One region of the Paenarthrobacter sp. NPDC090517 genome, then DNA from elsewhere that is predicted to be linked to it. Evidence: riboswitches for the same ligand, from Rfam matches in the RefSeq annotation. Region 1 holds a riboswitch; each other region holds the start of a gene.
The links. A riboswitch is a leader RNA that binds a small molecule or an ion and turns the genes downstream of it on or off. The one in region 1 is predicted to bind S-adenosylmethionine.

Region 1 (7,539 bases):
AGTTGATTCCAGACCAGTCCCAAGATTCCATGGGGCCGCAGGATCCGGGCGATCTCCGTGCTCGCTGCGAGGGGCTCGCACCAATGCCAGGCCTGGGCAACGCTGACGACGTCGAATGCTGAGTCCGTCAGTCCAGTTGCCTCGGCCGTTCCCTCCAGCGCATTGACCTGGGGGCAGGCTTTTCGCAATTGCTCCAACATGTCCGTGGAAGGATCAACGGCGCTGACCGCCAGGCCGCGTTCTACGAGGAGTGCCGTGAACTTTCCCGTGCCGGCTCCAAGGTCGGCCGCGGACCGCGCCCCTGGAGGAAGCAGCCAGTCCACGGAATCGGCCGGATAGCCGGGCCGCACGCGGTCATAGTGTTCGCCGCCGTCCTGGAAGCTCTGACCGAGTTCATGCCGGCGGGAAGCATGCAGCCTTGGACCACGCGGCCCGGCTGGTCCGGGAGTACGTGGCTGTCCGCTGGAGGCAGCCGGTGAACGCAGGACCACGAAAAGCTCCTTCACAGGGTCGCTAAAAGTACCCTACGAATTTACCGCAGTGTTTCTAGTCCGCAGTGTTTCTAGTCCACAGTGCAAGGGGCTGCGCCCGCAGTGCCAGGAGTGTTCGGGGCCCATTCGGGGTAGCTGCGATGGTCATTTGCAGGAACCCAACGGCCCTCGTCCACCACATAGTCCCAGCCCAGTCCGTCGCGCTTCAGTCCTTCGATGCCTGCGAGCAGCCTGGTGGCATCCTCCAACCGGGAGCCGACGCCGAAGCTGGCGCGCAGGGATCCGGAGGGGAGCCCGAGGCGCTTGAGGAGCGGGTGGGCGCAGAACCGGCCATCACGGAGGCCAACGCCATGCTCGGCCGCCAGGTAAGCCGCAACCAGTCCGGCGTCGAATCCTTCTACGGAGAAGTTGACCACACCGATGGTGTCAAGGGAGTCAGCGAAGATCTTGTGGACGGTCACGCCATCGATGGCTTCCAGGCCCTTCACCAGGTACGAGCGGATTGCGGACTCATGGGCGTGCCACGCGTCCTGGTCCAGCCCTGCGAGGACTTGGGTGGCGCGGGCAAGTGTCGCGGCGCCCAGCACGTTGGGGGAGCCGCCCTCGTGGCGCGCAGGCCCCGCGGCCCAGCTTACGGAGTCCAGGCGCGCTTCACGTACCGCGCCGCCTCCGGCAAGGTGCGGTATGCCGGCGTCGAGCCAGTCCGGACGACCCACCACGACACCTGCGCCGAAGGGGGCGTAAAGCTTGTGTCCGGAGAAGACGATGTAGTCGACGTCCGCCTCCGCGATGTTGATCCGGCGATGCGGTGCGAGCTGCGCAGCGTCCACCACGATCCGTGCGCCGTATTCGTGGGCAAGCGAAGCAAGGCGGGCGATGGGAAGGATTTCCCCGGTCACGTTCGAGGCACCGGTAACGGCCAGCAGGCTGACCCCGCCCTGGGCAAGTTCGGCCTCCAGCTTGTCCAGCGTTTCGGCCAGGGTTGGTGCTGCGACGACGCTGCGGTGGGGGACTCCTTGCCACGGAAGCAAGTTGGCGTGGTGCTCGATGTCCAAGTACAGAACTTCGCCTGCAAACTCGCCGTCCACCTGTGGTAGGCACCCGGCCAGGAGGTTCAAGGAGTCCGTGGTGTTCCGTGTGAAGATCACTGAATCATCAACCCGCCCGCCGACGAAATCACGGACGATGTTCCGCGAGTTCTCGTACACCGACGTGCTGATTTGGGAGGCGTACCCGGCGCCCCGGTGAACGCTGGCGTAGTAGGGCAGGACCTCGTTGAGGTAGGCCGAAACGATGGTCAAAGCCGGAGCCGATGCGCCGTAATCCAAGTTTGCGTAACGGACGTGGCCACCTTGAATCAGCGGAGCCTGAAGTTCAGCGCCAGTGACCGCGGCAAGCGGACGCGCAGCGGTGCTCGTCTCTGCTGCGGATTCTTCGACAAGGGACGGAATAGTGTTGGGGTTGAACGTGACAGTGCTCATGGAACCTCACTCAAGAGGGACCCCCATAGGGGGATCCGCGCTTGCCGCATCCGTTCCGGACCGGCCGGGTCGTCACCCGGGGCACCCCACCGCGAATGGAGGGTTGCCGGCCAGCAAACCGGGGTTTAGCGCTGGCACTCGTGACCTGTAAAAAAGGCTAAGGCACGTCCGGGGACGCTTCCAAAGCCGCTGCCTTTTGTTAAGCCCTTTGTTACGTCGAATGCGAAATCCCTTCCTCGCCGAATAAAAAACGGCGGAGACCCGCAAAAGGGGTCATCCGCCGTCGAAAATTCCGCCCGCTGCTTGGTGGCTGGACGCTGAAAGTTTAGAGAAGGTCGTCCAATCCGGGGTTGAGGCGCTTCAGGACCTCGGAGTGCAGGATCGAGTTAGTGGCCAGGGCGTTACCGCCAAACGGACCGTCTTCGCCTTCCAAGGATGTGAAACGGCCGCCTGCCTCGGTGACGATCGGGACGAGTGCTGCCATGTCGTAGAGGTTCAGTTCAGGCTCGCAAGCGATATCCACGGCACCCTCGGCCACGAGGCAATACGACCAAAAATCACCATAGGCGCGTGTCCGCCAGATGTCTTCCGTCAGCCCAAGGAATTCATCCAGGTTGCCGCGTTCCTTCCACCCCGAGAGGCTGGAATATGACATGGAGGCGTCGGCCAGGCGGGAAACGTTGGACACCTTGAGCCGCGTCGCCGAGGCCAGGGAGCGGCCCATGTAGGCGCCCATATCCTTCGCAGCCCACCATCGCTTGCCCAGCGCAGGCGCACTCACTACGCCCACCACAGGTTCCCCTTCATCCACGAGGGCGATCAGCGTTGCCCACACCGGGACGCCGCGAACAAAGTTCTTGGTTCCGTCGATGGGGTCGATGATCCAGCGACGTGAACCGTGACCGCTGCTGCCGAACTCCTCGCCGAGGACCGCGTCCCGCGGACGTGAGCGGGACAGTTGACCGCGGATTGCTTCCTCAGCGGCCTTGTCAGCATCAGTGACAGGTGTGAGGTCGGGCTTGGTTTCGATCTGCAGGTCCAGTGCCTTGAAGCGATCCATGGTCTGGGCGTCGACTGAATCGGCGAGGACGTGGGCCAGGCGCAGGTCATCGTTGTAGGTGGAAACGGGATGGGTCATGCCACCAAACTATCCTGAATAGTTCGCTTCATTGGGGACGTGAAGCAGACAACGAATCAGTTGACGGTGCCCAGTTCCTTGGTCTCCTTCGCTTCGAGCCTTGGGTCCGCACCCAGCAATCGGCGCAAGGAGGCCAACCGGGCCACACCTGATGGCCCTGCGTGGCCATCGTTAACCCAAGCATCCAGCCCGCAATTGGTGGCGGTGGCACCGTGCTTGCAGCCACGGTCGCAGGTCTCCGTGCCGGGCTCAAGGTCCGGGAACGAGTGCAAAATCCGGTCGGGATCCACGTGCGCCAAGCCAAAGGAGCGGATACCGGGAGTATCGATGATCCAACTGCCGGATGGTGCATCGTCCAGCTTCAATGCCAAAGCCGAGGATGATGTGTGCCGTCCCCGGCCCGTCACCGCGTTGACGCCGCCAGTGGCGCGCTCTGCGCCTGTCAGCGCGTTGACCATGGTGGATTTGCCCACGCCGGAGTGACCGAGCATGACGGTGACTTTTCCACCCAGGTGCGAGCGGAGTTGGGATACGGCGTCCTTGTCCAGCCGGGCTGACAGGCCGTCATCGGAACGGGCATCGATGCCTCCGGCATCGGAGTCGGCGGTCCTGCTGATGATCACGGGAAAGTCCAAGCTCAGGTAATTGGCCAGGAGTTCCGCCGGGTCCTTCACATCCGCCTTGGTGATGAGCAGCAACGGCTCGATGCCGGCGTCGTACGCTGCAACCAAGGCGCGATCAATGAATCCCGTACGTGGCTCCGGATTGGCCGCCGCAACAACCACCACGAGCTGATCGGCGTTGGCGACAACTACCCGTTCGATGGGGTCCGTATCGTCGGCACTGCGGCGAAGGAGGGTCTTCCGCTCTTCCACCCGGACCAGGCGTGCCAAGGTATCGGGAGACCCTGAAACGTCACCCACCAATGCGACGAAGTCACCAGGGACAACGGGATTGCGCCGCAGTTCGCGGGCGCGGGCTGCGATGACGATGCGTTCGTCCGCGGAATCTTCGCCCACAATTGCCCTGTACCGTCCGCGGTCCACCGTGATGATCCTGCCTATGACTGCGTCATCGTGGCTGGGGCGATCCTTGGTGCGTGGCCTGGATCCTTTTTTGCTGGGACGGATGCGGACGTCTGATTCGTCCCAGGAGCGTGCGTCACGGCCCATGGTCAGTTGCTGGCCTCATCAAGATCGGTGTTGGCATCAGTTGGCTGCAGCATTGCTTCCCACATCTTTGGAAAATCCGGCATGGTCTTCGACGTCGTGGCGATGTCCTCAACCTGCACGCCTTCGACGGCGAGCCCAAGAATCGCCCCGGCAGTGGCCATCCGGTGGTCCGCGTAGCTGTGGACCACGCCACCGTGAAGAGCCGCCGGGCGGATAACCAAGCCATCGGCGGTCTCTTCCGCGTCGCCCCCGAGGCCGTTGATTTCGGCAACCAGCGCGGCGAGCCGGTCAGTTTCGTGTCCGCGGAGGTGGGCAATACCGGTTAGCCGTGAAGGGCCGCTGGCCAATGCGCACAGCGCGGCAACAGTCGGTGCAAGTTCGCTTGTTTCGTCGAAGTCAGCGCCCTTGATTTCCGTCCCGCCGGTCACGGTCAGTGTTCCGTTCTGGAAGGTTACTTCTGCTCCCATGGTGGTCAGGATGGTTCGCCACTGATCGCCCACTTGGGTGGTCCCGGCAGGCCAGTTGGGGATGCGGATGCTGCCGCGTGTGGCCAGCGCAGCGGCGAGGAAAGGCCCTGCGTTTGAGAGGTCTTGTTCGATCCGCTGGTCAAAAGCGCGGATGGGTCCCGGAGAGACCCGCCAGTGGTTGGGCACGGAATCGTCCACGACGACGCCAACGCCGCGGAGGACTTCCACGGTCATGGTGATGTGGTCCAAGCTGGGCACGGGCTTGCCCACGTGTTCCAGATGCAAGCCTTCAACGAAGCGGGCACCGACCAGCAATAACGCGGAAACGAACTGCGATGAAGCGCTGGCGTCAATCACCAGGTGGCCTCCCCGAACCTCGCCGGTGCCCTCTACGGCGAAGGGAAGGGACGACGGCGTCCTGCCGCCATCCGTTGCCACCGGAACGCCGAGGGCGATCAAGGCTTCGATGATGGTTCCCATGGGCCTGTTGCGGGCGTGGGGATCGCCGTCGAAGACGGTCGCGCCTTTACGCAATGCAGCCAACGGGGGGACGAACCGCATGACAGTTCCGGCCAGTCCGCAGTCGATTGCCGTTTCAGCCCCTGATGCGGCGGGATCCATGGGCGTTATCTCCAGGTCCGGCCCGAAGGATCCATCCCCGGGTACCTCGGTGACGGTTGCTCCCAATTGTCGGAGGGCCTGGATCATGAGCGCAGAGTCGCGGGAATGCAGGGGAGCCCGCAGCCGTGAGGGACCATCCGCCAAAGCCGCCAATACCAGGAACCGGTTGGTCAGCGACTTTGAACCAGGGACCGTCACAGTTGCGTCCACGGGGCCCCTGGCAAACGGGGCGGGCCACAGTGGCAGCATGGTGGCGGCTTTGTTTGATTCGGTGTTTGCGGCGGTGGTACCTGTCATGCTTCCTTATGCTCCAACTGCGTTGTCAACGGCCTTGCGAACTGCTTTATCTGCCCGCTTGATCTGCTTGCCCGTCACCTTTTTGGCATCGGCAGCCAAGTGCTCCGCCCGCCAGGCAATGCTGGGCCGGCCCGCGGTGTCAACAGAGGCAAGGAGCACGCCGCCGGTGAGGGAAATGTTCTTCAGCAACTGGGCCTTGCGGGCACTGCGGCCTTCCTTTGTGCTGATGTCGGCGGATCGCCACTCCACATAGGAATTCAAAGCCGAGGTCACAGCCAAAACCGTGGCGGCAAAACGGGAGAGCTTGCCGAGTCCGAGCAAGGCTCCGGCGCCCAACTGCGCCCCGCCGATGACGCGTGCCAAGGTCTTTTCGTCAGCCTTGAAGGGCAGGGATTCCGAGGCGCGGCGAAGGACTGGCGAGAGTTGCTTCGCAGTGTCGTCCGCGTTCCTGAGCTTATCCAGCCCTGCGACGACGAAGCTGGACGCGAGCATGGGACGTGCGAGAAAACGGATAACAGACATGTCTTGCCTCCTGGATGGCTTGCCACATTAGTTCGATAAGTGTTGTGTTCAAGGGGTGCAGTCTGCTCTAGTCTTGCACTTTTGCGGAATATTTACCCAGCAGCAGCCGTTGTGAACTTCAGGTGCGGTGGAGACCGGACTGCGGCATTGTGTTTGCCGCCTGTTGAACGGAGTTGGTTTTTTGACTTTGGTTAAGGACCGGGTGGTTCTACCGGAGCCTGTGTATGGGATGCGGCCGGAATCCCGGCAGCTGACAGTAGACTTGGCAACGATGAGCACCACTGAACCGGCCGCAGCGGCCATGTACCAGGCAACCGGCGCGGACGACGCGGCGGCTGTAACCGACGTCGATCCTGCTACGGAAACTCCAGAACAGCGGCGGGCGCGCTTTGAGCGCGACGCCATGCAGTACGTGGACCAGCTGTATTCGGCAGCCATGCGGATGGCACGCAACCCATCCGACGCTGAAGACCTGGTTCAAGAGGCTTACACCAAGGCGTTTTCTGCCTTTCACCAGTACAAGCCGGGGACCAACCTCAAGGCCTGGTTGTACCGCATCCTGACCAACACGTACATCAACCTTTATCGGAAGCGGCAGCGTGAGCCGCTGCAGTCCAACTCGGACACGATCGAGGATTGGCAGTTGGCCAAGGCAGAGTCGCATACTTCTGCGGGTTTACGGTCGGCGGAGACTGAGGCTCTTGACCACCTCCCTGATTCCGACGTGAAGAACGCATTGCAGTCGATCCCGGAGGAGTTCCGGCTGGCCGTCTACTTCGCGGATGTTGAAGGGTATGCGTACAAGCAGATTTCAGAGATTATGAACACCCCGATCGGCACGGTCATGTCACGGTTGCACCGCGGCAGGAAGATGCTGCGGGACATGCTGGCGGATTACGCCGCCGAACGGGGCTTCAGGGCCCAAACCGAAGATCAGGCCGCGGCCGGAAGCAACAATCAGGAGAAAGAGAAATGAGCGACTGCCAGGGATTGGGCGATTGCGACGATACGCGAATGCAGCGGATCTACGAGTACCTCGACGGTGCGTTGACCCGCGAGGACTTAACTGAGATCAAGCAGCACTTGGACTCCTGCGAGGAATGTGCCGAGCAGTATGACCTTGAGTGCCTCATTCGCACCATGGTCAAGCGATCATGCACGGAGTCGGCCCCGGAGAACCTAAAAAACTCCATCCTTGACAGGATTCACTCCATCAAGCCTGTGGACGCCTGATTCGACTCCCATTTACCTTATGAGGCTTAACATCGAAGGCCCCGGAAACCGCATGGTTTCCGGGGCCTTCGCTTTTAAGCCTGTGACGCTAAGCCGATGGCTTAGGTGTTGGGACGC
Region 2 (7,539 bases), on a different contig from region 1:
CATCGAAACTGCCGAAGGCCTGGTGGCAGGGGCCGAGGCGGCCGGCGTCCCGCTTATTCTGCAGATTTCCGAGAACTGCGCCAAGTACCATGGCGGACTCGAACCCCTCGCGGCGGCAGCCCTGGCAATCGCCCGTTCCGCTGCCGTGCCCGTTGCCCTTCACTTGGATCACGCAGAATCCGAAGATCTCGCGATCGCCGCCGTGGACCTGGGTTTCGGTTCCGTCATGTACGACGGCGCGCACCTGCCGTACGACGGGAACGTGGAAGTCACCCAACGGGTGGCCAGGTATGCCCACAAGCGCGGTGTCTATGTGGAGGCCGAGCTTGGAAAAGTGGGTGGCAAGGACGGAGCCCACGCTCCCGGTGTCCGAACGGACCCCGGTGAGGCCCGCGCATTCGTTGAGGCAACAGGAGTGGACGCGCTCGCTGTAGCTGTCGGCTCGTCCCACGCGATGACCGAACGCAGCGCCGCGCTGGACCTGCACCTCATCACCAGACTGAAAACTGCGGTGGGAAAACCACTGGTCCTCCATGGCTCCTCCGGTGTGACAGATGACATGCTTATAGCCGCTATCCGTGCGGGTATGACTAAGATCAACGTATCCACACATTTGAACGGGTTCTTTACCCGCGCCGTCCGTGGGTACCTCGAGGCCAACCCTGCAGTGGTGGATTCCCGGAAATACATCAAGGCCGGCCGGGATGCCCTTGTGCTGGAGTCCGCACGTATGCTGACGCTGTTCGCCAAAGCGAACTCGCTGGAACCCGCGAAAGGCTTGTCATGACCCGCACCGATCGGCTCACTGCCATACTCGACCTCCTGGCCGAGTCCGGCCATGTGGAAGTCGAGGACATCGTGACCCGCCTGGGCGTCTCACCTGCCACGGCCCGCAGGGATCTTGACAGCCTCGCCAAGCAGCGGTTGCTCAGCCGCACCCGCGGCGGCGCCACTACCGGGTCCGTTGCCTACGACCTTCCGGGCCGCTACAACCGTGACGACCATGCTGCGGCCAAGCAGGAAATCGCCTTGGCTGCGTCAGCATTGATCCGCCCGGGTGCCGTCATTGGACTCAGCGGCGGTACCACCAACACTGCTTTGGCCCAGCTGCTGTCCACCCGCGAGGACCTCAACGCACCTTCAAACCGGCCCACCCTGACTGTGGTGACCAACGCGATCAACATCGCTTCGCAGCTTGCAGTCCGGCCGAACATCAAGATCATGGTCACCGGCGGCATCCTCAACCCCCGCTCTTACGAGCTGGTGGGTCCCTACACGGACGTCATCATGCAAAAAGTTGCCCTGGATATTGCGTTCATCGGTGTCAATGGCGTCGACCCGGACCTCGGCCCCACCATCACCGACGAAGGCGAAGCCATGGTCAACACGGTGATGGCACGCCGTGCCACCGAGTCCTATGTGGTGGCCGACTCTTCCAAAGTGGGCCGTCGCTCCTTTGCCGCCATGGCAGGCTACGACTTCAGACACCTCATCACGGATTCCGGCATCAGTGCCGAACATAAAGCAGCGTTCGAAGCCAAGGGCACCGAAGTCATCGTCGCACCTGCTGGCTGAGACCCGCCGGCTGAGACCTGCCCGCTGAACAGCGCACGCTAGAAGCGCATCCTCGGTGCGTGCAGCACTGAGTCGTCTACCTCCCTGGGCACCCACTGGCTGAACGGTATATCCAGGCTGTACTGGTCGTCGTCGTTCTTGATCAGGGTCCGAAGCTCGGCGTTGTCCGGGTTGTTGAGCGACTCGAAGTACTCCACCGTCCAGTGGAACCAACGCATGCAGAAAAGGCGCATGGTCAGCCCGTGCGTGACCAGGAGCGTGTTTGGTGCGTAAGTAGGCTTCTGCCAGTGCCGGTACAGCGTCTCCATGAAGGATGACACCCGGTCATACACATCCGAACCGGACTCGCCCTCGCGGAACCTGTAGAAGAAGTGGCCGTAGAGGTTGCGCAGTTCCTTTTGGTCCTCGATCTCCCCGGCGATCTGGAAGTTTGCCCAGTCCTGCTCGCGAAGCCGGGGTTCCTCAACCACGCGTTCGATCAGGGGACCGAGGTTCATGGCTTCGAGGGTTTGGTACGCGCGCAAGTAGGGGGAGACATAGACGCAGACCTGTTCTCCATCGAGCTTCCGGCGTATGTCCTCCCCGGCAATCCGGGCCTGCTCCAACCCTCGCTCCGTCAGCGGGATCCGGTAGTCCGGCACACGGTTGTAGATGGACGTGTCGGCATTCGCGGCTGACTGGCCGTGCCGGATCATGAAGATTCTCTCAGGGGCACCCATCCCACCAAGCATAGGGTGGGTACATGTTCCTTGCTTCCCGTCGCCGGCTGCGCGCCGAAGTGCTTATTGTGCTGGGCCTGTCCTTGGGCCAGTCCGCCGTCTACTCCGTAGTTCAGTTGCTGGACAAGATGACCAGGGCACCATTGGCGGACGCCACGTCAACCCTGAACAGGTCCCAAAGCACGCGCGAGTACTTCGACCTCACGTACCAATTGCTGGATATTGTGTTCGCTCTGGTGCCCGTGGCCTTGGTGTTCTACTTTCTGTCCACCCATTCATCTGGCGGCAGGGAAGGCGGGGGCGGCTCGGCATTCGCCCGGCTAGGCTTCAACTTTGCCAGGCCCGGCAAGGACCTTCTCCAAGGTGTTGGCCTGGCCGCTGCGATTGGCATACCCTCGCTCGGCCTGTATGCCGCGGGTCGGGCGCTGGGAATCACCACTGCGATTGTGCCCAGTGGCCTGGACGCTTACTGGTGGACGGTGCCGGTGCTGGTCCTTTCGGCCATGCGCCATGCGATCGTGGAAGAAGTGATCGTGGTGGGGTACCTTATGGACCGCTTCGGTAAATTCGGGTGGAGCCTGCCGGCGGCGATTGTGGTCAGTGCCGTCCTGCGGGGAAGCTACCACCTGTACCAGGGCTTTGGGCCGTTCGTAGGGAACGTGGTCATGGGCCTGCTGTTCGCGTGGATCTACACCAAGACCAAGCGGGTAATGCCCTTGGTGATTGCCCACGCACTGCTGGACATCGTGGCGTTCGTTGGATTCAGCCTGTTCGGCAAGGCAATGGGCCTGGGGTAGGCGCCCGTTAAAAGTATCCGGCCGCCATCGGCGGGTGACGTCATTGGCACCCGCTGATGGCGGCCGAAGCTTAGCCCGGACATGATCGGCTCCGGACATGGGTGACCGGGGCAGGGACCAGCCGGATGGATCGGGTTAGATGGTGACGGCTCCGGAGGCGGTCTCGAAAGTCACAGCGAGGATGCCAGGAGTGCCGTGCGGTGCCATCCACTGGACGGCGACATCCTCCAGCGGCTTCTCCACCGGTTCGCCCAACCATTCGGTGACGCGTTCAGCGGAGCCCGCAATGGTGAGGCTGGACATCTTGACGTCGCTCTCGTAGATCCTGGACGGGTGCAGCGAGGGGTCGCCCTCCCACTTGAGCAGGTAGGGCACCTGGGGATCAGCGATCAGGCCGAGGATGCCAATCTGCTGCCACACCAGTTCGCGTCCGTCGGGGAACTTACGGTTGCCCGGAACAGCCGAGCGGCCAAGCCGGTCTTCGAACGGCGCAAGGTCGTCAACGGCGACGCACCAGCCCATCCATCCACCACCGGCAGCCGAGCGGGCACGGACGGCCTGGCCAAAGGGTGCTTTGTCGGAAGCGGGGTGGTCAAGGACCTCCACCACTTCCAGGTACTTGTTATCCGCAAGGGGAATGATCATGTTCCGGGTACCGAAGCGCGGGTGCACTCCGCCCCGGACAGCGTCCACTCCCAGTGCCGCGGAAATTCGTTCGGTAGTGGCCAAAAGGCCATCTCGTTCACAGGCGTAAGAGACGTGATCCATGCGCATGGCTTCATCTTGGCACTTTGTGATCGGGGTCTCAGCTAAGTCAAGCCTAACTAAGGTGGGATGTGTATAAGTGGTGGTAGTGGGCGTCATGGAGGGACGCGGGAAGACCGAAAGTTTCCACCGGCGTCACAAAGCTGTCTTCGCCTCCGGGCAGTTCTTAGACTGGCCCCAGCTCACACCGCTTCACATTGCCGCCAAACCCATGCGCCACGAACAGGAGAACAGCATGTCCCAAGGATGGTCTTTCGAAACCCGCCAGATCCACGCAGGCCAGGAGCCTGATGCCGCCACAGGTGCGCGCTCGCTTCCGATCTACCAGACCACGTCCTTCGTGTTCCCCAGTGCCGAAAGCGCCGCCAATCGCTTTGCCCTGGCCGAGCTCGCCCCCATCTACACCCGGATCGGCAACCCGACGCAGGATGCAGTGGAGCAGCGGGTCGCGAGCCTGGAAGGTGGACTGGGTGCCCTCTTGCTCAGCTCCGGACAGGCTGCGGAGACGTTCGCCATCCTGAATATCGCCGAGGCGGGCGATCACATCGTGGCTAGCCCCAGCCTGTATGGCGGCACCTACAACCTGCTGGCTCACACGCTGAAGAAGTTCGGCATTTCGGTCACGTTCGTCGAGGACCCGGACAATCTGGACCAATGGCGTGACGCCGTCCGGCCCAACACCAAGTTGTTCTTCGGCGAGGTCGTGTCCAACCCCCGCCAGGACGTACTGGACATCGAGGGCATCGCCCGCACTGCCCACGAGGCCGGCGTGCCCCTCATCGTCGACAACACGCTGTCCACGCCCTACCTGATCCGTCCCATCGAGTGGGGAGCGGACATTGTGGTCCACTCTGCAACCAAATACCTCGGTGGTCACGGTTCCGCAATCGCCGGTGTGATTGTGGATTCCGGGAACTTCGACTTCGGCAAGGACCCCGAGCGCTTCCCTGGCTTCAATACTCCGGACCCCAGCTACAACGGCCTGGTCTACGCCCGGGACATCGGCAAGGACGGTGCGCTGGGGGCGAACCTCTCCTACATCCTCAAGGCCCGCGTCCAGTTGCTTCGCGATCTCGGCTCTGCCGTGTCCCCGTTCAACGCCTTCCTCATTGCCCAGGGCCTGGAGACCTTGAGCCTGCGCGTGGAGCGCCATGTGGCCAACGCCACCAAGGTGGCCGAATGGCTGGAAAAGCACGACGACGTCGAATCGGTCGCCTATGCGGGCTTGCCGTCCAGCCCGTGGTATGACCGTGGCCGGAAGTACGGCCCCAAGGGCACAGGCGCCATTGTGGCCTTCAACATCAAGGGCGGCGTAGAAGCGGGCAAGCGCTTCGTGGACGGCCTGGAGTTGCACTCGCACGTTGCCAACATCGGTGATGTACGCTCGCTGGTCATCCACCCGGCGTCGACCACGCACAGCCAATTGACGGTGGAACAGCAGGTCGCTGCGGGCGTCAACCCTGGCCTCGTTCGCCTGTCCGTGGGCATCGAGCACGTCGATGACATCATCGCCGACCTCGAAGCCGGCTTCCGGGCTGCCAAGGGCGCCTAACGCCGCGCCCCGAAGTCTTAACCCGACTGCCGCTCGCGTCGACGATTATTCGCCGGGCGGCAGTTCCGGGTGCTCGTTCGTGAACGAAGACACCCTAAACCGTCACACTGTTGTCACATTCTTCGCCAGAACCGCCCTGCATTTCCTAGACTCTTCGTATTAGGTCATGAGTGCCAGCACATAGCCCCGGCTTGCTGGCCGGCAACCCTCCTCCGCGGTGGGGTGCCCCGGGTGAAGACCAGGCCTGTTCGCACGCAAGGCGACGGGCAAGCGCGAGGTTAAGGTGTTAAAGGAATGACCATTACTGCTACTGCCCTTCCAAAATCCGGAGAGGAAGACGGAACCGTCAAGTACGCCGGCATCGGGCCGTTGGAACTTGAGGCCGGCGGATTCCTCCCCGATGTCGTCCTCGCTTATGAGACCTGGGGGCAGCTGAATGCCGATGCCTCCAATGCCGTCCTCATCCAGCATGCGCTCACGGGCAGCACTCACGTAGCCCGTGGAGCCACCGACGAGGAAGGTTGGTGGGAGCAACTCGTTGGGCCGGGTGCCACCATCGACACCAACAAGTTTTTCGTCATTTCCATCAACATCGTGGGTGGCTGTTATGGCAGCACCGGCCCATCGTCAGAAGCGCCGGACGGACGTCCTTGGGGCTCACGTTTCCCGTTGGTCACGCTGCGCGACAGCACGGAGGCTGAGGCGCGCCTGGCCGATGCCTTGGGAATCGATGCCTGGCATGCCGTGTTGGGCGGTTCCATGGGCGGCGCCAGGGCCCTTGAATGGGCTGTGACGTTCCCTGACAGGGTCAAACGCTGCGCCGTAATTTCGGTGGGCGCCTACAGCACGGCCGAGCAGATTGCCTTCGCCCAGGCCCAAACCTTGGCCATCAGGCAGGACCCGAACTTCAATAACGGTGACTACTACGGCGGCACTGCACCCGAACATGGTTTGGCGTTGGCCCGACGCATCGCCCACATCACTTACCGCTCAGCCTTGGAGCTGGATTTCCGCTTCGGCAGGGAAGCCCAGCACCAGGAAACGCCACTCGCCGCCGCGGTGTTGGGGGAGCGTGGCCGCTACCAGGTGGAAAGCTACCTGGACCACCAGGGAACCAAGCTGGTCCGCCGTTTTGACGCCAACAGCTACATCGCCATCACCGAAGCCCTGATGTCCCACGACGTCACCAGGGGCCGCGGCCCGCTGGAACAGGCGTTGTCGCGCGCTACGGCTGAGTTCTTCGTGGCGGCGGTGGATAGCGACAGGCTCTACTTCCCTGCACAGTCGCGGGAACTTGCCGCCGCGCTACCCGGAGATGTGCCGGTCCACCTCATTGAGGCCCCGATTGGTCACGATGGCTTCCTCACTGAGATTGGCCAGCTCTCGGCGCAACTCCGCGAATCATTCTTCGCCTAGCCCTAGCCGTTCATGATTTCGCCGCGCTGCTTCATGTAATCCTCCATGGCGATCTCGCCGTTGCTGAACTTCGTGTCCAGCTCGGCCAGCTTGCGCGCGCGGAATCCCTGCGGCTCCGAAGCGCCCGCTGGGGGGAACGGTGCCGGGGATGAAGGGTTCGACGGCGGCCCGGCCTGCGGTGTCGAATCCGCGGGGCGGATAACGGTTGGTTCGGACGGGTACCCGGGGTAATTCTGCGTCGGGTAGCTCTGACCTGGATAACGCTGATTCGAGTAACCCGGCCCTGGGTAATTTTGCTGCGGGTAATTCTGCTGCGGGAAGCCGGGGCCGCGGAAGTTGTTTTGCTGGATCCGGCGCGCCCGGGAGCGGTTGTACAGGCGGATGCCGAGCGGAATCAGCCACGAGCAGACGATGATCCAGAAGATCAGATTGTTCACAGTGCAGGCCTCCTAGGTCTCATCCCAGCTTAGTCCTGCCCAGTGAGACCAATCCGGCCGCCTCAGACCAGTTTGGTCTCCATGCCCAGGAAACGGCCGTAGCGATCCGCCTCGGACTGCAGGGCTTCCTGCTCTTGCGCAGTTGTGGGCTGGTTCATGCGGACGTCCAATCTGCAGGTTCCGCCGGAGAACCCGTGGCGCCACCACCCAGCCAACCTGCCATCCAGCAGGACCACATGCATGGGTCCGTTGTCCTCGGGGAAGTACGGCGCTGTTCC
Region 3 (7,539 bases), 1.1 Mb from region 1:
AGTGTGGAACCAGGAGGGGCGGCCTTGGCGAAATGCTCCAGCGTCCCTTGGTTACTGTTGGTTCTGAGCTCCGGTAACGGAGCGTCGAGGTCGAACTTTTTGAAGTCGATCACTGAAAGGTAGGAGATGGAGTTGAGTTGGCTGTCGATGTCGCGTTGGGTCAGTTCCCGCCTCTGTGCCCGCAACTCCTCTGCCTCGGCCGTGGAACCAACAACGGTGGGCTTAAGGACGAAAAGAACCTTGACGTCGTCGGGATCGCGGCCGGCCTTCGCAGCTTCAGCGCGGATCGAATCCCGGTAGGACTTCATCCCGTCAACGCCACGTGCCAAGGCTATGGCGACGTCGGCATGCCCGCCCGCGAACGCCTTGCCCCTGGGTGACGCCCCGGCCTGCACCAGCACGGGTTCTTCCGGCAAAGGCGCAGTATTCAGCGGACCCCTGACCTTGAAAAAGTCGCCCTCATGGTTGATAGGGTGCACTTTGCTGTGATCCGCGAACATCCCCGCCTCAACGTCCTCAAGCACTGCGCCAGGTTCCCAACTCCGCCAGAGCCGCCTGACGACGTCGACGAATTCCTCCGCTTTCTCGTACCGGAGGTCGTGTTCGATCTGTTGGTCCAGCCCATAGTTCTGCGCGGCGAGGTCGCTGCCGGACGTGACCACGTTCCAGCCAAGCTGCCGTTCCGAGAAGTGTTGCAGTGTGGCCAGGAGCCGGGCGGCGGTGAAGGGCGGGTAGAAGGAAGCGCTGACCGTAGGCACGATTCCAAGGTGCTCCGTGGCGGAGAGAAGGTACGGGACCAGCGCCATCGGATCGTGCTTCGGAGCGAAAGACGCGTGGGCCAAGGAGACCTCGGCCGTGCCGCCGTAAGTGTCCGGGACGGTGAGTGAATCCTCGATGATGAACAGGTCCAACCCGGACTGCTCAAAGGCTCGGACAGCATCCTGATACAGGGCGGGTTTCTTCCAGTCGTAGCCCAGGCTGTAGCCGGGAGTCCCCCAGCCCTGGACACCAAAACCGTGGCCCACGAACCATCCAAAGTGCAGCATGGGCTTGAGTGTAGAACTGCTCTGTCCGCTCACCGCGACCTGATTTCATGGGAAGTTACAGGGGGTCGTACTGCGTCAATTATGCTCCCGGGGCGTCACATTTTGGCGGGCCTGATGACGGTTCGAATTTTCCACATACGGCGGTCGCATAGTTTCGAAAACAGCATGGGTCGGGAATGATCGCTGTATGAGTTCACCCACCCGTTCTTCCGCCAAGTCTTCCGCCAAGGACCGGATTTCGGGCGTCTGGGCGCTCAAGGGCTACAAACGCGAATGGCTCCGGCACGACGTCGTGGCGGGTGCTGCCCTCTTCGCCCTGCTGGTACCCGCCGGTATGGCCTACGCGCAGGCAGCTGGCCTTCCACCCGTCACCGGGCTCTACGCTACCGTGGTCCCGCTGCTGGTTTACGCGATCGTAGGGCCTTCCCGCATCTTGGTCCTCGGCCCTGATTCTGCCCTCGCCCCCATGATTGCCGCGGCAATCGTGCCCCTGGCGGCGGGTAGTAGTGAAAAGTCGGTAGCGCTCGCCGGGCTGTTGGCCGTGTTGATCGGGGTGATCATGCTGGCTGGGTCGGCCCTGAAACTCGGGACCATCACCGGGCTGCTCTCCAAACCCATCCGGCTCGGGTACCTGAACGGGATCGCGTTGCTGGTGGCCCTTTCGCAGCTGCCGGCATTCCTGGGGATAGAGGCCGACGGCGACATCTGGCAAAAGCTCGCGAAGGTCACCACGGGGGTGTTCACCGGAAGCGTCAACCTTCCCGCACTGCTGCTTGGTGTTGGTTCCCTCGCCCTTATTTGGATCCCCAGGCTGCTGAAGTGGAAGGTACCTGGCGTCCTGCTGGCCGTGGTCGGCTCCTGTCTTGCGACGGCGTTCTTGGGCCTGAACGACGACGTCAAGGTCACCGGGGTCCTGCCCCAAGGCCTCCCGATGCCCGCGCTCGGCGGCATCGGCTGGGCCGACGCAGTGGCCCTGCTTCCCGCGGCTGCGGGCATTGCCCTTATGGCCTTCGCAGACACCGGAGTCCTGTCCCAAACGCTGGCTGCCAAGGAAGGAAAGAAGGTTTCCGGCAACAGGGAAATGGCAGCCCTTGGAGCGGCCAATGCTGCCACGGGCCTGCTGGGCGGATTCCCCATCTCCGGCAGTACATCGAGGACCCCCGTAGCCGTGGATGCCGGCGCCAAGTCCCAAATGACTGGTGTGGTGGGTTCGGTGCTGGTACTGGCGTTCATGCTGCTGGCTCCCGGAGTGACCGAGTACCTACCCTCGGCAACCTTGGCCGCCGTCGTGATCGCTGCCGCAATTGCGCTGGCGGACCCGGCGGGAGTCAAGCGGCTCCTAAGCCGGAGCCGGAGCGAATCCGTGGTGATGCTGGCGGCGTTCCTGGGCGTCCTCACAGTGGGTGTCCTCCAAGGAATCGTGGTGGCAATCGTCTTGGCGCTCCTGGACTTTGTTCGCCGGGCTTGGGACCCCTACCGCACTGAACTCGGCTCGCAGGAAGGACGGCCCGGCTACCACGATCTCGCACGCCACCCGGAAGGCGAACGCATCCCGGGACTCCTGATCCTCCGCTTCGATGCACCGCTGTTCTTCGGCAACGGACAGGTTCTTGCAAACTTTGTCCGGGAGCAACTGGACGAAACTTCGGACGATATCTCCCACGTAGTCCTGGCGGCAGAACCTATCACCGGCATCGACACCACCGCCTTGGACGACCTCGTCACACTGGATGAATGGTTGGCGCGTCACGGTGTGGATCTGGTGTTCGCCGAGCTTAAAGGGCCTGTCAAGGACAAATTGATCCGCCTCGGAACGGCGGCGCGTTTCACGCCCGACCACTTCTATTCCACGGTGGGTGCCGCCGTCCGCGCACTCAAGGACGAAGAGTGAAGCGACCGCCGATTACGCAACATGACGACGGCCCAGCCGTCCGCAAGTGCGGCCGGATGCCCGTGGATGTTACGTTTTTCTTGAGTAATGAGCACCAGCGCAAAGCCCTGACTTGCTGGTCGGCAACCCTCTCTCCGGCGGGGTGCCTCAGGTGACTACTCGGCGTATCGACAACTCGTACTGCAAGCGTGACTGAGGAGCACCAGCTATGCCTGAACCCACTGAAGAAAAACTCTCTTACCGCCTGGTGACAGGGCCTGATACCCGCGACTTCTGCGAACGCATCCACAATGCCCTCGCCGAAGGTTACGTCCTCCACGGCAGCCCGGCAGCTACGTTCAACGGTACCGACGTCATCGTCGCCCAAGCCGTTGTCCTGCCGACCGCGATCGCCACTGCGGATGCCGCCGTCGCGAACGCCGTTGATCAGCTGGAAAACTACGAGGACGAAGAAGCGTTCGAGGGCCACGCATGAGCTACGCAGGTGACCTGACTCCGCATGACGCGTGGGCCAAACTCCAAGAAGGCGCCATCCTGGTTGACGTCCGGACCGAGGGGGAATGGGCCCACATCGGCATCCCCGATACCAAAGCCACCGAGAACGACCCCCTGTTCATCCAGTGGAACCTGGCCGGCGGCATTCCGAATTCCCGTTTCATTGAAGATCTTCAGCAGCAGGCTCCCGAGGACGGCGGCGTCGAGCTGGTGTTCCTGTGCCGTTCAGGGCAACGCTCCATTTCGGCGGCCATCGCCGCAACACAGGCCGGCTTCACTGCCTACAACGTCTTGGAGGGCTTCGAAGGCGAACCGGACCGCTACGGCGAGCGCACCGTCAACGGCTGGAAGAACCGCGGCCTGCCAACGAATCTGGGGACCGAGTAAGTGACTTTTAATCCCGACGCCACTGGCTGGAGCCCTGACACCCAGGCCGTGCGCGGTGGCCTTGACCGTACCAACTTCCAGGAAACCTCCGAGCCCGTCTTCCTGAACTCCGGCTTCGTTTACGAATCTGCCGCCGCAGCCGAGCGCGCTTTCACCGGCGAGGACGAACGCTTCGTCTACTCCCGTTACGGCAACCCCTCCGTGGCCACTTTCCAAGAGCGGCTGCGACTGCTCGAAGGAACCGAGGCGTGCTTTGCGACGGCGTCCGGCATGTCCGCTGTGTTCACGGCTCTAGGTGCCTTGCTGGCTGCCGGCGACCGTGTGGTTGCTGCCCGCTCGCTGTTCGGCTCCTGTTTCGTGATCCTCAACGAGATCCTCCCCCGGTGGGGCGTCGAGACGGTCTTCGTGGACGGACCGGACCTGGAGCAGTGGCGCGAAGCCCTGTCCGAGCCCACCACCGCGGTGTTCTTCGAGTCACCGTCCAACCCCATGCAGGAGATTGTGGATATCGCTGCCGTCAGCGAACTCGCGCATGCCGCGGGGGCGACAGTGGTCGTAGACAATGTCTTTGCCACTCCCCTGCTGCAGCGCTGCGGTGAACTTGGCGCAGACGTGATCGTGTACTCCGGCACCAAGCACATTGACGGTCAGGGAAGAGTCCTTGGCGGCGCGATCCTGGGCACTAAGGAATTCATCGACGGCCCGGTCAAACAGCTCATGCGGCACACTGGCCCGTCACTGTCGGCGTTCAATGCCTGGGTGCTGACCAAGGGCTTGGAGACCATCGGGCTGCGTGTGAACCACAGCTCGGCTTCTGCTTTGAAGATCGCAGAGTGGCTCGAGCAGCAACCCGCCATCAGCTGGGTCAAGTACCCGTTGCTGAAGTCCCATCCACAGTATGAGCTAGCCGCGAAGCAGATGAAGGCCGGCGGTACTGTGCTGACATTCGAGCTTTCGCCTTCGGCAGGACGTTCAGCCAAAGAGGCCGCTTTTGCCTTGCTGGACGGACTCCGCGTCATCGACATCTCCAATAACCTGGGCGATTCCAAGTCCCTCATCACGCACCCGGCAACCACCACCCACCGGGCGATGGGGCCTGAGGGCCGTGCGGCCATCGGGCTCTCCGATGGTGTGGTTCGCCTGTCTGTCGGGCTTGAAGACGTGGACGACCTCATCCTGGATCTGGAGAAGGCACTCAAACAGGTCTAACCTTGCTGCCATGAGCGGGAACCACCCCTATCGCCGTGCCGGAGCAGTGATCGTTGCCGGCACGGCGGTGTGGTTCATCGGAATTTCGCCGGTCTCACGTGTCTACATCACCCCCGACGACGACGAGCGCCTCCGCATGCTGCAAGCCGGCCAGCGCGGCTGGATCACGGGTCAGCACATTACCGCTGCCGGCACCGCCGCAGTGCCTGTGGGATTCGCGGCGTTCGCCCGTGCCATTCCAGCCTCGGGCATCCCACGCAAACGGGCAAAGATGTGGGCCTACGCTGCTGCGGTCGCGTTGCTTGCCGGTGCACCGCTCTTCGTCTCCAGCGTTGCCCAGCGGGCTTCCGACATTGAAGGGTTCGCCTACCGCCGCGGATCCAGCGCTCCATTCCTGGCATACTCCGGGCTGCACGTTGTGGCGTTGGCCGCTCTCGGCGGGAGCCTTCTTTCTCTACCGGCCAAACGGTGGATCGGGGTGACCGCTGCGGTCGCCGCGCCCATCTACGGAGCGGTCCTTCTGTCCAAGAAGGACATCCCACCGCTCTTTTTCTACCTTGTGGAGGGGACCGTCGGCGCCTACCTGATGGCCTGGGACGAGCCGGAGGACACGACGCCTACGGTCTCCTGACCCGGGTCAGCATGGGCGAGGGGTCCTTATGGGCATCGGTGGCAGAACCGCGCACGGTCACCTTCGCAGCATGCCCGACGACGGCGGCCAGGGCTTCGTTGGTTGGTGGGCTTCCCATCTGGGTTTGCCCGTCGCGCTGCCTTTTGTTGTAGCGTTCGGCGGCTTCCCGTTGTTCATGTGCGCCATTGCCCCGCTCCAGTAAGTCCGAAATTCCTGCTTTGACGAGCTCCAACTCATTCTGGTCGTCAAGAACAGGGCTTAGGTAGTCAACCAACGCCCACACGACGTCCGCAGCTGGCTGGGGCAGGAAGTCACCGAAGTCCAGGAGATCTCCGCGCAGACCCGAATTGCTGGCCTGCCAACTCGCCATTCGAAGGAGCGCCGTGGGCACCGCGGTGGGTTCCACGCCGTCGAGCATTTCCAAGGATGCCGTTTCCACCAAAGCCCGCACGAGGACTGCCATCAGTGCTGCGTCCTCAGCACGAAGGCAGACATCGGCTACACGGACCTCAACAGTGGGGTGATTCCTGGAGATGCGGGCATCGAAGTAGATCATGCCCTCGTCCATGATCACACCCGTTTCGAGGAGACGCCTCACGATGCGTCGATAAGCAGTAAGGGAGCCAAAAACGGAGGAAGGGCCGGACGTCGGCCAGCGATTCCAAGCCTGGGTGCGGTAGCTGTCAAAGCCGGTGGGCAGTCCCCGCCAGTAAGGCGAGTTGGCCGTGAGCGCCGTCAGGACAGCGAGTTTGTCCCGGATGTGGTCCAGTACCACCACGCCTTCCTCAGGTGACTCCACCGAAGTGTGCACGTGGAATCCGCACGTCAACTGCTCCGTGGCGATGATGCCGAAGCGATCCAGCATTGCGGCATACCGGGGGTCCGGAGTGGTGTGCGTATTCGAGGCCAATGGCGACGTTGCGATTGCAGCAACCCGCGCTCCATGCTGCCGTGCGGCCTCGTTGGCCATGGCCCGGCCACGGCGGATCTGTTGCAGGAGCTCGCCATAACTATGGCAGGGGCGGGTCTGAGTCTCGATCTGCTCCAGCTTGAGCTCGTGGGTGAGCCCAGTGGCAGTTCCGGGTTCATCGTGGCCCGCAAGGAGCGCGTCCGCGAGGGCCAGAGGCTCGCCCGTCACAGGATCGACGATGAGCAGCTCTTCCTCAACCCCGAAAGTCCGCATGCTCCATTCTGCGTCAGGAGGGCTGGTGAGGACAGGGGCTTGCGTCTCCGCGACTTTTCGCGCCCGTTCCCGCCATTCGCCCCGGAGCTACTTGGAGCTAATGGCGGGAACGGGCGCGGCCGGCGTGAAAGGGTACGCGTCGACCCAGCGGCATGGCCTAGTCCTGGAAGTACTCGATCTTCGCGCCTATGGTGTTCAGGCGTTCGGCGAGGTCCTCATAGCCGCGCTCGATCACGTAGATATTGCGAAGCTCGGAGGTTCCACGGGCCGCCAACATAGCCAGGAGCAGGCAGGCCGCGGGACGCAGGGCCGGCGGGCAGCCGATCTCAGCGGCACGCCATTTAGTGGGCCCGTTGACGTAGATCCGGTGCGGATCCAGAAGCTGCACTTGAGCACCCAGTTTGTTGAGCTCCGTCAAGTAGATCGCACGGTTCTCATAGACCCAGTCGTGGATCATGGTCTGCCCCTCGGCATTGGCCGCAATCACTGCAAAGAACGGCAGGTTGTCGATGTTCAGGCCAGGGAACGGCATCGGGTGGATTTTGTCCTGCGCGGCATGGAGCTCAGAGGGCTTTGTGGTTACATCCACCAACCGGGTACGTCCGTTGCGCGCCATGTACTCGCCGGAGATCTCGAGGTTCTGGCCCATCTGCTCCAGTGTGGCAAGCTCGATTTCCATGAACTCTATGGGAACCCG
Region 4 (7,539 bases), on a different contig from region 1:
GGGACTACAGATAATGCCCATGTTTGCTGCAAACATGGGCATTATCTGTCACCTCGCGGAGTAGCGAAGGGCTAACGGCTCGCCGCCGGAACCAGCACCCACAACACCTCGACAGTCTCGTCCGTGGGGTTGATCCAAGTGTGGGGTTCGCGGCCCGGGAAGGAGAGCGTGTCCCCCTCTTCGAGGTCGTACTCCTCATTGGTCAGGATGAGCTTGATCCGGCCCTTGACCACATGCAGGACGTCGACGTCGCAGTCCACGGCATAGAGCTCGTTTTCACCGCGGCCGCGCGGCTCGATGGTTGCCTGCAGGATTTGAAGCCGCCGCTCCGAACGGGCCGTCAACAAGCGCTCCACTATTCCTTGGCCGCCCAATGAGATGCGGGGGCCGTCGTCGCGCTTGGTCAAGTGGGTTTCCGGAGCTGCGAACAAGTCGCCGACGGAAACGGACAGCACTTGGCAGAGCGTGACCAGCGAGGCGACCGACGGCGATGTCAGGTCGCGCTCCACGCGGCTGAGGAAGCCTTTGGTCAGCCCGGTAGCATCCGCCACTTGCTCAATGGTGAGGCGCTGCGCTTGCCGGGCTGCGCGGATTCTGGAACCGATGGCAACGGGAACATTGCTCGGTTCAACGGGTAGAGCCTTCATTCACGAACCTTTCAGGCCTGTCATGTGGCCCTGTCATTGGAGCAATAGTAGCCGGGTGACAGGCCATGAGCGCCAGAATACGCGGAAGCATGACCAAAGGATCTTGACTGTTACTCCCATCACAACATATCCTCATAGGCAACAAGTGTTGTCTGTGAGGCACACAACACATCCCCAATCTCCAATCGTCAGCACAGAGACTTCGACGCTTCGCAGGAGTATCGTCGAAAACCCCAACCTCCGTGCATCAGCTCCAAGGACCGTTCATGGAATCTTCGGCTATAAACATCGCAATCGTTGTGGTGTACCTGCTCGCCATGCTGGCATTCGGCTGGTGGGGCAAGTCCCGCACCAAGAACAACAGCGACTTTCTGGTGGCCGGCCGCCGCCTGGGACCTTTCCTTTACACCGGCACCATGGCCGCAGTGGTCCTCGGTGGCGCATCCACCGTGGGCGGCGTCGGCCTCGGCTACAAGTTCGGCATCTCCGGTATGTGGCTGGTTGTGGCCATTGGTTCAGGCGTGCTGCTGCTCAGCCTGCTCTTCGCCGGAACCATCCAGAAGCTCAAGATCTACACGGTTTCCCAGATGCTGACCCTCCGCTACGGCAGCACGGCAACCCAGACCTCGGGCATCGTCATGCTGGCTTACACACTGATGCTGTGCGCCACATCCACCGGCGCCTACGCCACCATCTTCGTGGTCCTCTTCGGCTGGGAGCGTTGGCTCGCCATCGCCATCGGCGGCGCTATCGTGCTGGTCTACTCCACCATCGGCGGCATGTGGTCCATCACGTTGGCCGACCAGGTCCAGTTCGTCATCAAGACCGTGGGAATCTTCTTCCTCATGCTCCCCTTCGCCTTGAACGCTGCAGGTGGCCTCGACGGCATCCGAGCCCGCGTCGATGAGAGCTTCTTCGACATCGGTGGCATCGGCCTCCAGACGATCATTACCTACTTCGTCGTTTACACCCTTGGCCTCCTCATCGGCCAGGACATTTGGCAGCGCGTGTTCACCGCCAAGACCCCCACAGTTGCCCGCTGGGGCGGCGCCACCGCCGGCGTCTACTGCATTCTTTACGGCTTCGCAGGTGCCTTGATCGGCATGGCTGCCAGCGTTGCCCTCTCCGGCGTCGAAATCGCAGCCAAGGACGACGTCTACGCAGAGGTCGCTACCCGGCTTCTGCCCATCGGAATCGGCGGTCTGGTGCTCGCTGCAGCTGTGGCCGCCATGATGTCCACGGCGTCAGGCGCACTGATTGCTGCAGCAACCGTTGCCCGCGCAGACGTAATGCCTTTCGTTGCCAGCTGGTTCGGCAAGAAGGTAGACACCTCCGACTCCGACAACCCTGAGCACGACGTCAAGGCCAACCGTTACTGGGTCCTCGGATTGGGGATCGTTGCAATCATCATCGCCATCTCCACCAAGGACGTGGTGGCCGCGCTGACCATTGCCTACGACATCCTGGTTGGCGGCCTGCTCGTGGCCATCATCGGCGGCTTGGTGTGGAAGCGCGGAACAGGCATCGCGGCAGCATGGTCCATGGCGGCCGGCTCAGTGGTAACCCTCGGAACCATGATCATCCTTGAGATCAACGCCGAAGTGCCCCTCGATGGCATCTACGCCAACGAGCCCATCTACTTCGGTTTGATTGCCTCTGCTTTGGTGTATCTTGTGGTCTCCCTTGCCAGCAAGCCCACGGATCCTGCAGTCATGAAAGCTTGGACGGACCGTGTCGCAGGCACCCGCGTGGCCGAGGAAGAGCTCACCACCCCTGCTTCCCAGAGCGGCACTAAGAACTAAGCACAGTTCTGGAAACAAGCAAAGTTCGACGGCGGCGCCTCCCCTTTTCGGGGCGGCGCTGCCGTTGCGTTATGCCCGGGGAGCATGCGTTGGAAGGCCCGCTCTACACGCCAAACCCACCCCAAAGGGTGCACACCAGGCCCCACAACACAACCCACCCGTTGGAAGGCCCGCTCTACACGCCAAACCCACCCCAAAGGGTGCACACCAGGCCCCACAACGATCCAAACCTCACAACGGGGGCATAGACAGCAATGAGATAGGGTGGTCCCAGCTTCAAGAGATGTGGTGCCAAGCTCCGACTGGCCACACACCAACCCCATGTTCACGGGTGGTTCGGATGAGGAAGCGGCCCGTCCCGGACCAGAGACAACCGAGCGGGCAAGAGCACTCCCCCAAGGAGCAGTCCCTTGCCGTACCAAGGCGATACCACTCAGGTAAACACAACGTCAGCGCGCACCCTCGCCACAACCGCCACACAAACAGTGGCGGTGATTCCCGCCGTCGACCTCTTCCTGGGCACGGTGACCATCACCGCCAAAGCTGGAACAGAGCGGTTCGGACATCAACAACCGGAACTCATCGCGCAGGCGTTAGCCCAAGCCGTCCGGCCGACGCGCTGGTGTGAGTCGTCCAAGATCCTAACGGTGACTGTTGCCGCCGTCGGGAAACGGGCGGGCGTTCAACATCACTTCACACTAGGGACCGAGGACCAGGCTTAGATTTCCTCGTCTTCCTCGCGGAACTCTTCGGTTTCGTCAATGGGGACAACCCGTTCGTCGTCCTCGGGTGCGTCGACCTCCTCCACCCAGGGCTCGTCCACTTCCTGGTCTTCGGCGTAGTCGTAGGCCGGGTCGGACTCAATGGTTGTCCGTTCCGGGTAGTTGGCGTGTGATTCGGTGGTGTTCATGGTGCAACCTCCGTCTCGTGGGCCGGTTCTCGCGGACCGTTCGGCCCGTTGACCCGAATGCAGGAATCCAGTGGCGGGAGGGCCCCACCCCTGTCCTTCCATCTGAGCACTGGCACAAGCGAGGGTCAAGGAAATTACGGTGCACCGAACATTCCAGTTAAGGAATACCAGCCAAAAAACCGCGCGGATAAGCGGTAGTGTGGGGCGTGCAATGGGGCCGCAACTACCCCACCCAGCACAGGAGACAAAGTGCAGATGCACCAGGAATCCCATAGTTCGTCGAGCTCCGCTCCGGACCCCACCCCCGAATCAGCAGCCGCCGAAAACGCCGGGACGCACGCCCCGACGCCCTCGCATGCAGACATCCGTCGGTGGCGCCAGTACCTGGCCGACGAGCGTGCCGAGGCCGCTGTCTACCGCGAACTGGCGCAGAGGCGCGACGGCGAAGAACGCCAAATCCTGCTCGCCCTTGCCGAAGCCGAAGGCAGGCACGAGGCACATTGGCTCAAGCTCCTGGGCGAGCACGCCGGAATGCCCAAGGCAGCTTCCACCCGCAGCCAGTTCCTGGGCTTTCTTGCCCGTAACTTCGGGTCAGTATTTGTCCTCGCCTTGGCACAGCGCGCCGAAGGCCGTTCCCCGTACGGTACCGAACCTGCGGCGACGCCGGCCATGGTGGCCGATGAACAAATCCACGAAGAAGTAGTCCGGGGCCTGGCCACGCGTGGACGCAACAGGCTCTCCGGAACCTTCCGCGCCGCCGTTTTCGGCGCCAACGATGGCCTGGTCAGCAACCTTTCCCTGGTCATGGGCATGGCCGCAACCGGAGTGCCCAGCCCCGTGGTGCTCATGAGTGGCGTAGCCGGCCTCCTTGCCGGGGCACTGTCCATGGGTGCGGGCGAATACGTCTCGGTCCGCTCCCAGCGGGAACTCCTTAACGCCACATTGCCTACGCAGGCCACGCTGACGGCGGCGCCGTCCTTGGACATCGAACACAACGAGCTGGTCCTGGTGTACTTGGCCCGTGGCATGACGCGTGAAGCTGCGGAGCACCGCGCTGCCGAGCGCATGGGATTGTTCAGCTGCGACTGCGATCCCAGCCTTTCCTTGCAGCCGGAGAAGCCACCCACTGACGATCACGAATCCGTAGGTTCAGCGTGGGGCGCAGCGATGTCCAGCTTCTGCTTCTTCGCTTCGGGCGCCATTGTGCCCATCCTCCCCTTCATTTTCGGCATGACCGGCATCGCAGCCTTGCTGGTGGCCGGCGTTCTGGTGGGCATCGCGCTCTTGGCCACCGGCGCCGTCGTCGGCTTGCTGTCCGGAACCTCTCCCCTGAGCCGCGGGCTGCGGCAGCTTGCCATCGGGCTGGGAGCGGCGGCGGCCACGTACGGGCTGGGCTTGGCGTTCGGGGCAGCAATCGTCTAAGTTTGGACGGCTCGGTCCCGAGACCGTAATGTTGGTTCGTCCTCCGCGCTGCCCCGCGTGACCAGGGCATCAGGAATGGAGAACCGTGGACCCGGAGCGGGAAGCAATGCGCGTGCCAAAGCATCGACGCACTGGAACAGCCTTGCGTGTTCTCCGCGGCATCCTTATGGCTGTCATTGCCGCCGTTGTTGCCGTTCTGGTCAGTGGATTTTTGCAGGGCGACCCTCGCATCACCGCGCTTTTCCCGGGCGTGAGCGTGCCGGGAACCACTCAGGACCAACCGGGTGGAGCAGAACCAGCGCGCCCCCTCGACGCACCGCCGCCCGGACTTGAGGAGGCGGATGCCCCGCTGGCCTCGCCTTCAGCGCCCGGCACCACCAACGATTCGTACAAGTTCCTGGCCACTAACGACGACGGCACCCCGGTAGGTTACTCGCCTTGCCGTCCGCTCCACTACGTTGTCAACGATGCGTCCGCTCCCATTGGTTCCGAAGCACTGCTGACCGCTGCCTTGGCAAATATTTCCGCGGCGTCCGGCATCCAGTTCATCGACGACGGCACCACGGACGAGTTGCCGGTAGACCGGCGTGAGCCCTACCAGCCGTCCAAGTACGGCGACCGGTGGGCTCCCCTGCTGATTTCCTGGACCACACCAGTGGAAGCACCTGCGCTGGCAGACAACGTCATCGGCACAGGAGGCAGCACCATGTACTCCCTCAACAACGGACCCAAAAGTTACATCACCGGGAGCTTGGAGCTGGACACCCCACAGGTAACGGAACTGCTCGCGAGTCCCGGCGGGGCTGACTACGTCCTGGCGGTCATGCAACACGAGCTGGGCCACGTGATGGGCCTGGACCACGTGGATGACCCGATCCAACTCATGTACCCGGAAATCGGGGCCCCCGACGGACTCGCCGCGGGTGACCTGAATGGCCTTCACCTACTCGCCTCGGCACCCTGCCGCAAGGACATCTAACTCCTTCGCGCCTCAAGCATTCCCGGCATGGACTCCCGGTGAAGTGGGACTTATGCTGTCGAATACGGCCGACGGCGGCGCCCCACTTTCCGTCGCAGCCGCCACGTCAGGGGGTTCCATGGAACCTTACGGGTCGCCCAACTGGCCGGACCCCGATCCCCCTCGTCCAAGTTACCTTCCGTATACCCCCCGCCCGCCGGATCCTCCACCGGTCAGGCCGCCGATTAAGCACAGCAGCATCGCGGCCATCCTGTTCCTGTTCAGCGTGCTCGGCCTGGTGTGCGCGGGAGCCTATTTCAGCGGCGAACTCCACCAGCTCCTCTACGGATCGTCCGCCACGCAGAGCCAGGCGCCCCGACCCGGGCTGGTACCGTTTGGCCAACGCCAGGAGCCGGTTCCGGGACTTGAGGAAGCCGATGCCCCGCTCGGAACGCCGGCACCACTGAACCGCACCAGTTCCTCGTACAAGTTCCTCGCCATCAAGGAAGACGGAACTCCGCTGGCCTATTCGCCGTGCCGGCCCATCCACTATGTGATCAACTCGGACCTCGCACCGGCGTCCTGGCAGCCGCTGGTGGAAGAAGCCGTGAGGCAGGCCGGCGAAGCCACAGGATTGAAGTTCATCTACGACGGCCCCAGTTCCGAAATTCCTTCCCCCAACAGGTCCGGGTACCAGCCCCAAAGGTACGGAGACCGCTGGGCTCCTGTCCTTATTGCGTGGAGCACGCCGGAGCAGGTGCCACGCTTGAGCGGGCAGACCGTGGGCCTTGGCGGGAGCTCCTCCATTGGCCTCAGTAACGGCTACAAGGCCTATGTGACAGGCACGGTGTCCTTGGATGCTCCACAATTCGCCGATATCGTGGACGCTCCCAGCGGAGAAGAGATCGGCGTAGCAGTCATCATGCATGAGCTGGGACACCTCCTCGGCTTGGACCACGTGGATGATCCCCGGCAGCTGATGTTCGACCAGGCTTCCTGGGTACGCGGCTACGCTGCTGGCGATCGGACGGGGTTGGCCCAGCTGGGTACGGGCCCCTGCAGTAAGGACTTCTGAGGGCCTACCCGGCAACCACTGCGAGCGCGTCCTCCACCGTATCCACCAGAAAGATCCTGTCCTCCATGGGCTTTCCGGCCGCGAGGCTCCGCAACATGGGCCATGCGGGAAAGGTTCGTTCCCAGTGTTCGCGGCCCACCAGCACCATGGGCGTGATGGTTTCGGGGGCTCCGTAGTAGTTCTCGCACGCGTCCTGGAAAATTTCCTGCACTGTCCCTGCGGCGCCCGGGAGGAACACGATCCCACCGTTGCACAGCTCCAGCAGGATGGCTTCGCGGACAGCGTTGGCGAAGTATTTGGCGATGTGGGTGGCGAACAGATTTGGCGGCTCATGTCCGTAGAACCATGTTGGAATACCGAGCGTCGGGGTGCCGGCGGGATAACGTTCGACGACGGCGGCTGCTTGCCGTGCCCAAGCCGTCACGGAGGGCCTGAACCCCGGCACAGCGGCGAGCGCCCCAAGCGCGTCGGTGGAGTCGGCGTCGGGCAGTCCGCTCAAGTAGGCGCCGAGGTTGGCGGCTTCCATGGCGCCGGGGCCCCCGCCTGTGGCTACCGTAAAGCCCGCTTGGGCCAGGAGCCGTCCCAACTGAGCGGCGTCGGCAAATGCTTTGGTTCCCCGCTGCGCGGCGTGTCCGCCCATGACGCCCACCAGCTTGGTCCCGGACAGCACACCCTGGTCCAGCAGTTCGTCCAAGGCGTCGCCGATTGCGTGGTCGTGCAGGGCT

Region 2: it holds a riboswitch for S-adenosylmethionine, as region 1 does, so the genes downstream of both, ACIQTW_RS18015 (homoserine O-acetyltransferase) here and ACIQTW_RS03460 (aminotransferase class V-fold PLP-dependent enzyme) in region 1, are expected to answer to the same signal.
Region 3: it holds a riboswitch for S-adenosylmethionine, as region 1 does, so the genes downstream of both, ACIQTW_RS08460 (DUF1737 domain-containing protein) here and ACIQTW_RS03460 (aminotransferase class V-fold PLP-dependent enzyme) in region 1, are expected to answer to the same signal.
Region 4: it holds a riboswitch for S-adenosylmethionine, as region 1 does, so the genes downstream of both, ACIQTW_RS15165 (hypothetical protein) here and ACIQTW_RS03460 (aminotransferase class V-fold PLP-dependent enzyme) in region 1, are expected to answer to the same signal.

Annotation. Positions count from the first base shown of each region.
Region 1 covers NZ_JBIVXN010000001.1:739,327-746,865, reverse strand. The annotation lists gene ACIQTW_RS03465 (class I SAM-dependent methyltransferase) at 1-485, opposite strand, end outside; gene ACIQTW_RS03460 (aminotransferase class V-fold PLP-dependent enzyme) at 563-1,972, opposite strand; SAM riboswitch class IV at 2,005-2,118, opposite strand; gene hisN (histidinol-phosphatase) at 2,298-3,110, opposite strand; gene ACIQTW_RS03450 (ribosome small subunit-dependent GTPase A) at 3,167-4,282, opposite strand; gene aroA (3-phosphoshikimate 1-carboxyvinyltransferase) at 4,285-5,667, opposite strand; gene ACIQTW_RS03440 (DoxX family membrane protein) at 5,674-6,189, opposite strand; gene ACIQTW_RS03435 (sigma-70 family RNA polymerase sigma factor) at 6,371-7,165, shown strand; gene rsrA (mycothiol system anti-sigma-R factor) at 7,162-7,422, shown strand; gene ACIQTW_RS03425 (50S ribosomal protein bL37) at 7,524-7,539, opposite strand, start outside.
Region 2 covers NZ_JBIVXN010000006.1:173,757-181,295, reverse strand. The annotation lists gene ACIQTW_RS18045 (class II fructose-bisphosphate aldolase) at 1-787, shown strand, start outside; gene ACIQTW_RS18040 (DeoR/GlpR family DNA-binding transcription regulator) at 784-1,575, shown strand; gene ACIQTW_RS18035 (histidine phosphatase family protein) at 1,614-2,294, opposite strand; gene ACIQTW_RS18030 (CPBP family intramembrane glutamic endopeptidase) at 2,318-3,091, shown strand; gene ACIQTW_RS18025 (VOC family protein) at 3,227-3,865, opposite strand; gene ACIQTW_RS18020 (bifunctional o-acetylhomoserine/o-acetylserine sulfhydrylase) at 4,068-5,408, shown strand; SAM riboswitch class IV at 5,571-5,687, shown strand; gene ACIQTW_RS18015 (homoserine O-acetyltransferase) at 5,703-6,824, shown strand; gene ACIQTW_RS18010 (hypothetical protein) at 6,827-7,261, opposite strand; gene ACIQTW_RS18005 (winged helix DNA-binding domain-containing protein) at 7,324-7,539, opposite strand, start outside.
Region 3 covers NZ_JBIVXN010000001.1:1,817,227-1,824,765, forward strand. The annotation lists gene ACIQTW_RS08450 (NtaA/DmoA family FMN-dependent monooxygenase) at 1-1,079, opposite strand, end outside; gene ACIQTW_RS08455 (SulP family inorganic anion transporter) at 1,234-2,937, shown strand; SAM riboswitch class IV at 3,021-3,132, shown strand; gene ACIQTW_RS08460 (DUF1737 domain-containing protein) at 3,146-3,412, shown strand; gene ACIQTW_RS08465 (rhodanese-like domain-containing protein) at 3,409-3,819, shown strand; gene ACIQTW_RS08470 (O-succinylhomoserine sulfhydrylase) at 3,820-5,028, shown strand; gene ACIQTW_RS08475 (hypothetical protein) at 5,039-5,659, shown strand; gene ACIQTW_RS08480 (glutamate--cysteine ligase) at 5,646-6,842, opposite strand; gene ACIQTW_RS08485 (UDP-N-acetylglucosamine 1-carboxyvinyltransferase) at 7,000-7,539, opposite strand, start outside.
Region 4 covers NZ_JBIVXN010000004.1:346,539-354,077, forward strand. The annotation lists gene ACIQTW_RS15155 (helix-turn-helix domain-containing protein) at 72-647, opposite strand; gene ACIQTW_RS15160 (sodium:solute symporter) at 914-2,449, shown strand; SAM riboswitch class IV at 2,724-2,843, shown strand; gene ACIQTW_RS15165 (hypothetical protein) at 2,860-3,171, shown strand; gene ACIQTW_RS15170 (hypothetical protein) at 3,168-3,359, opposite strand; gene ACIQTW_RS15175 (VIT1/CCC1 transporter family protein) at 3,615-4,781, shown strand; gene ACIQTW_RS15180 (matrixin family metalloprotease) at 4,888-5,760, shown strand; gene ACIQTW_RS15185 (matrixin family metalloprotease) at 5,813-6,814, shown strand; gene ACIQTW_RS15190 (LOG family protein) at 6,819-7,539, opposite strand, start outside.